DNA from 2 places in the Belliella baltica DSM 15883 genome. Region 2 is predicted to be linked to the other one. Evidence: riboswitches for the same ligand, from Rfam matches in the RefSeq annotation. Region 2 holds a riboswitch; the other holds the start of a gene.
What was found. A riboswitch is a leader RNA that binds a small molecule or an ion and turns the genes downstream of it on or off. The one in region 2 is predicted to bind thiamine pyrophosphate.

Region 1 (3,393 bases), 1.5 Mb from region 2:
TGATGATTCAAAAGTCCAGCCTGCTATAACTTCTGTCTGTGCTTGAAGCGATATCATGCTCCAGCACATCAACATAGCAAACATTAATGTCTTGCGTAAATAGTGTTTCATTTAGTCTAGTTTTTATGTTTATATATCTGCACTTTATTATCAACAAATTGCTTCTAAAATTAAGAGTTCTTAAACGTTTAAACCAAATTTTCTTGTTATCAAATGATTAGAAAATAATATCTGTAAAATTATATTATGTGTTTTTTTGGATTTGTTAATATGAATATACGTAATTCTGCCAGTAGCCAAATTATATACTGACAGTTGGTGACAATCGATTGGTAATCAAGCTAAAGAGAGGTTACTTGGTCAAAACAAAGGTTCTGACCATGAATATTTTGAAGTTTGAAGAGCGCTTTCCAGATGAAGAATCCTGTATTAGCTTTTTCAAAGCTAAACGAGAGCAGGAAGGCGTGGTTTGCAAAAAGTGCGAGGAAAAGAGCACTATTGGCTCCACAGTAAAAGTATGTTTCAATGCAAAAGTTGTGGATTCCGTACCAGTTTGAAAAGTGGAACTGTGATGGAAAATAGCAATCTGTCACTTCGTAAGTGGTTGATGGCCATGACCTTCTTTAGTGCCACTAAGCAGGGGTTTACCGCTCTTGAACTCCAGCGACAAATGGGGTTTACTCGCTACCAAACCGTCTTTGATTTATGCCATAAGATTCGTGTCATAATGGGTAAGCGGGATGATGAATATAAACTGGAAGACATGGTAGAATATGATGAAGCTTACATCACCAAGTCAACCTCAGCCCAGAAAAAGAAGAATCTCAATCGGGGCCGAGGAACTCAGCAGAAGTCCACAGTGGCTGTGATGGCTGAATCAACCATTCTTGAGGATCCTAAGACAAAGAAGTTAACCAAAAGCTGCCGCTACTTCAAGATGAAGAAGATTGAGGACTTAAAGGCTAAAACGGCTGAGAAACTTATTAAAGACTTCATCAATAAAGATGCTGTTCTTCAAACCGATGACAGTACCACTTACGCTAAGTTTGAAGACTTCGTGGATGTTCATGTCACTGAATTATCCTCAACAAAAGAGGGTAGATTCAACCTTAAATGGGCTCATACAGCAATCAGTAACCTCAAAAGTGATCTTAGAAAGTACAAAATGATATCAGAAAGAAGGCTTCAGAACTACATCGACGAGTTTTGCTACAAACTAAACCGAAGATACTTTGGAGAAAGACTCTTTGACCGACTTATTATTGCTTCTATCCAACCCTACTGGCAAAGTAGCGGATAATCATATTTGTTAAAATTAAAATGATTCGTTGATTATCAATAATCAGGTGTTTGTTTCGGAAAAAAATCTGATAATCATCTATTTACTGCCAATTCAATCTCTTAGAATTCGATGCCTACTTTCTTATTTTGAGCCATTATAAATTTTGCTTTTCTAAACTAGCTCACTCTAGTTCAACAATCCTTAGTCGCAAAGATTATTTGTAATAAACTACATACTGATTTCATCGCTGATCATTAAATATTTCAATAATCCTTTTTTGAAAATTCATAATGACTTACTTTAGCAAACACAAACTTTAGGGGTGCCATTGGCTGAGATTATACCCTTTGAACTTGAACCGGATAATGCCGGCGAAAGAAAAAGTGCCGCTTTTCATTTGCCTCGTGAAAGCATTTTTCTTTGTCTATTATGGACTCCTAAAGTTTTTCATCTAATAAATATTTTCTTATGAAAGAGTTAATAAGTAATACGTTTCGACAATTTAAGTCTAATCCAACTTTGGTTCAAAACATCACAAACTATGTGGTCATGAACAATACAGCAAATGCTTTGCTCGCTGTTGGCGCTTCACCAATTATGTCGCATGCACATCCTGAGCAAGCTGATATGGTTCGCATTATCAGTTCTCTTGTAATCAATATAGGTACACTTGATGAATATTGGGCTGAAAGTATGCTTTTGGCAGCAGAACAAGCTAATTTACAAAGCAAGCCTTGGGTCTTGGATCCGGTCGGTGCTGGGGCTACACCTTACAGAAATGAAATCCTTTCACAACTTCTCTTAAAAAAGCCGACTGTCATTAGAGGCAATGCATCTGAAATTATGTCTTTGGCTAGTGTGAATGTTCAAAGCAAAGGAGTGGATAGCAGTAATTCTTCTGATGAAGCCTTGCAAGCTGGAATTCAACTTTCTAAAGAAACTGAGGCCGTTGTCTGCATCTCTGGAGCAAAAGATTATATTATCCATAATGACAAAATAGCCACAATCACCAATGGCAGCCCTCTGATGGCGAAAGTTACCGGAATGGGATGTACAGCCTCGGCAATAGTTGGAGCATTTGTTGGTCTTGGAAAAGATCCATTTTTAGAAACCCTCACCGCAATGGCAGTTATGGGAGTTGCGGGAGATTTAGCCGCTGATATGGCAATTGGTCCAGGTACGCTTCAATTATATTTTTACGATGCACTTTATAATTTGACAGAAGAAGAACTAGAGAAAAGGGTACAAGCCTCTGTGATATGAAGTATGATTTTCCTTACCGGTTGTATTTAGTGACGGATCAGCTTGCCTGCCTCGGAAGAGATTTCTTTTGGGTAGTGGAAGAAGCTTTAAAAGGCGGTGCGGAAATTGTACAGCTTAGAGAAAAAGAATTAAGTGAACCTGATTTTATTCGAAAAGCAGAGCGACTCAAAATAATTTGTGATCAATATCAAGTTCCCTTAATCATCAATGACAATGCTCAAGTGGCAAAACATGTTGGAGCCTATGGACTTCATGTTGGTCAATCGGATTTGGCTATTACAGATGCTAAGCAAGTTTTGGGAAAAGATTATCCAATTGGTTTGTCGATAGAACAATTGGAGGATATTCAATCTTCAGAATCTGAAATGGCATGGTATTATGGGGTCAGTCCAATTTACTCAACACCAACAAAAATAGATACGCGAAGAGAATGGGGATTGAATGGACTTCGAGAACTTCAAAAAATAAGTAGGAAGAAACTTGTAGCCATCGGGAATATCAAAATTCAGAATGCAGCGGATGTGATTGAGGCAGGGGCGGATTGTTTAGCAGTAGTATCAGGTATTTGTAGTGCAGATTATCCAGCGAAGGCTGCTGAGGCATTTAGAATAGAAATTGAAAAAGGACTTAAATTTAAATAAGAGATGAAAACTTACATTTCTGTATTGAGCATAGCAGGTTCTGACAGTAGTGGAGGAGCAGGAATACAAGCAGACTTGAAAACTTTCTCAGCTTTAGGCTGCTATGGAATGACGGTAATTACAGCCACTACTGCGCAGAATACACAGGGAGTAAAAGCTATTCACAGCATTCCTGTAAATCATATAGCAGATCAGTTAGATTCGGTT
Region 2 (3,393 bases):
ACCCACATCATTCAACTGACCCGTTAAGACAAGTTGATTATTGTAATTCATGTAGTAGAAATTCACATTATAAGCATACTTGCTTGTATTGGCTTTGATTCCTGCTTCTATATTTTGAAGATTCTCAGCTTGAGGTGCTCGATCTACAATAGGTGAATCAGTAAAATCCCTCCTTACAGGCTCCCTATTTGCCACTGCATAAGATGCGTATAACGAATTCCCAGAACTAGTTTGATAAGTCAGTCCGAATTTAGGATTAAAGAAATTATAGCTAACATTTCCTGAGACATTTCTCAGGTCATTATTTAAACCATCAAAGCGATAATCCACTCCTCTATATTGCAAATCACCAAAAAGAAATAGCCCTTCTGAAGCTTCGTATGTACCTTTTAAATAGACATTTCTATCATCTTTGACTGCATTGTTATCATAGTATCTGTCTCTAATATTGACATTATCTGCATATTGCATCCAGATAATTTCTCCAAAATGATCTCCATCATAACGATTGATGCCTCCACCCAGGACAGCATCAAGTCTGGCATCATTTGAAATATAATTCAGCGAGAAAACACCACCAAAGAAATCATTATCTAACCATCTTCTGCGAATAATATCCATTCTAGAGATACTTTCTCCTCCGATAATAACAGGAGAAAGATCATAACTACTCAACCTATCATTTTCTCTAAATTGTTCGTAATAACCACGTCCATAAGTATAATGCAAAGCTCCATTTGCCTTCCAATTTTGGTTAATTTTTCCTGTGTAAATAAACTGATAATGATCCTGCTGATAATTATCAGTTTGGTTATCATAAGTATAGAGATTGAATGTCCGATTTGTTTCTAAAAGCGCTTCGGGTACACCTTCCCACGCTTGATAGGTTTTTTCAGCGCCAGAAAAGACGTTCAGTTTGAAAACATGATTTTCACCATAATACCCACCTGTTAGGAAATAAGATTTGAGATTAGATGAAGCGCGATCCATATAACCATCAGATGTGATTTGAGATAATCTGGCATCAAAAGCCCATCGATTATTCAATAGCCCAGTTCCTGCCTTTACCGTGTGTCTCCTGGTATTAAAAGACCCAAAAGAATTGTCTATTTCTCCATAAGCTTCATCCTGACGCGTATCTGTCTGAATGTTAATACTGGCACCAAAGGTGGCTGCTCCATTAGTGGATGTACCGACACCTCTTTGAATTTGCATATTATCAACAGAAGATGCAAAATCAGGCATATTTACCCAAAACACTCCATGTGATTCTGCGTCGTTCATCGGAATACCATTGACTGTCACGTTGATTCGTGTCTGATCTGAACCTCTAATCCTTAGCCCAGTATAGCCTACTCCGGCTCCTGCGTCCGAAAAACTCACCACAGATGGCGTATAATTCAACAACATCGGAATATCCTGCCCAAGATTCAACTTGGCTATTTCTTCCTTTTTGATGTTTTGAAAAGTTGTTGGAGTCACGTCTGAAGCTCTTGTTCCATTCACAACAAATTCTTCAGTGAAAATACTGCTTTGTTCCAAAGAGATATTGATTTCCTCAGTATTTGGAACAGTGATTTTTAAAGTTTGTGTTGTGTAACCTAAAAAAGACACTCTCAAATCATAAGTTCCTTGAGGTATATTTCTAATCTCAAAGTTTCCAGAAATATCTGTGGTTGATCCTCTTCCAGTTCCTTCTAAAAGCACATTGGTCCCAGCCAGTAATTCTCCCGTTGAGGCATCCTTTACAGTTCCATTAATCTTGTTCTGTGCTGTTGCAACAAAACACACCAGCAGCAGTGCCAGTGTAAATCCTAATTGTTTCATTTGATTTAATTACTTTGCCGAAAACCGGCTGGTTAAACATCGGAAAACCAAGGGGATGATTTTCTTCATTTTGTTTACCCGTTTCCAAGTCAAATACAGCAGAATTGCATGCATGCGCAAAGTCTAAGCTTTATGGACTAATCCAAAGTTTTCAAAGAAAACTTGACTGCTCTATTTTCATTGGTTACTCATTTCCCTTCGCCGGCACTACCCGGATCAGGTATTGTGGGTATGATCTCAGCCTGATATTTTAAGGCACCCCTAATGATCTATGCTGCAAATGTAGGTGGAAAAGCTTAATATCCAAAAATGCTGAAAATAAAAAAACCCGCTGCTCAAAACTGAACAGCGGGAAAAATTAAGACTTTTGTGTTTATTGGTTATTACCTAAATTTCTCAAATGATTGACATGAGAGGTAAATGCCATACTGAGTTTTGGATGCTCCAAGTATGGGATTCCATATTCTCTACAAGTTTCTTTTATGATCTTGCTTATCGCCGGATAGTGAACGTGAGAGATATTTGGAAATAAATGGTGCTCAACTTGAAAATTTAACCCACCAACTAACCAGGAAAGTACTTTGTTATTGGTGGCAAAGTTTGAAGTAGTTTTTAACTGATGGATTGCCCAATCATCTTCCAATTTGTTGGTTTCTATATTTGGCATTGGGAAAGAGGCTTCTTCGACAGCATGTGCTAACTGGAATACAACACTTAAGAGAATTCCTGTTGAAATCCCATAAACCAAAAATCCTATCAACCAAGGTGTAAATCCAAGCATATAAAGTGGAATTGCTACAAATAGTATGATATGAAGCAGTTTGAAACCCCAGAAAGACAAGTGGTCTCCAACAGTCATTTTCTGAATTGGGACAATTCCCACTTTTTTGGTTGCATATTTTTTGTAATCCGTCACAAAAATCCAATACAAGTACAGCAGTGAGTAGACGAATAAGAAGTATTTATGTTGATACTTATGGATACGATGAAATTTTTGATTTGGGCAAAGTCTCAAGAAAGGTCTTGCATTCATATCGTCATCTACTTCATCTATATTGGTAAAAGAGTGATGAACTACATTATGTTTGGTTTTCCACATGAATACATTCGCTCCTAAAAAATTGATTGAAACTCCAGCGAGTTCATTGACCCAATTTTTCTTACTAAAGCTACCATGTGCACCATCATGCATCACGTTGAAACCGATGGTTGAAGCCAAGGCTCCTAAAAGCACACAGCCAACCAAGGCAATAGCCCAGTGTGGTGTGAAGAATATAAGCGTTACATAAGTTGCTATGTAAGCACAAACCAGCAGAATGGCTTTGAAGTAAAGAGAGAAATTTCCTGTTTGGTTGAGATTTTTTTCTGTAAAGTAATTTTTGATCCTCAATTTTAAATCTGAATGGAAAGAGGATGCGGCACTGAATCTAGGCGGACGCATAATAATGTTTTTAATGAAATTAATAATCAGAATGCAAAATCGCTGGGTGATTATCAGACATTCTGCTATAAAGGTACATCAAAAAAATTTAGAAAATAAAAAACTGACAAATATCATCTTCTTGA

Region 1: it holds a riboswitch for thiamine pyrophosphate, as region 2 does, so the genes downstream of both, thiM (hydroxyethylthiazole kinase) here and BELBA_RS03000 (TonB-dependent receptor) in region 2, are expected to answer to the same signal.

What each region holds. Positions count from the first base shown of each region.
Region 1 is NC_018010.1:3,386,336-3,389,728, reverse strand. Features, by position in the region: gene BELBA_RS15465 (T9SS-dependent choice-of-anchor J family protein) at 1-111, opposite strand, end outside; partial or broken gene BELBA_RS15460 (IS1595 family transposase) at 381-1,300, shown strand; TPP riboswitch at 1,591-1,679, shown strand; gene thiM (hydroxyethylthiazole kinase) at 1,751-2,545, shown strand; gene thiE (thiamine phosphate synthase) at 2,542-3,186, shown strand; gene thiD (bifunctional hydroxymethylpyrimidine kinase/phosphomethylpyrimidine kinase) at 3,190-3,393, shown strand, end outside.
Region 2 is NC_018010.1:649,653-653,045, forward strand. Features, by position in the region: gene BELBA_RS03000 (TonB-dependent receptor) at 1-1,827, opposite strand, end outside; TPP riboswitch at 2,004-2,100, opposite strand; gene BELBA_RS03005 (fatty acid desaturase family protein) at 2,201-3,268, opposite strand.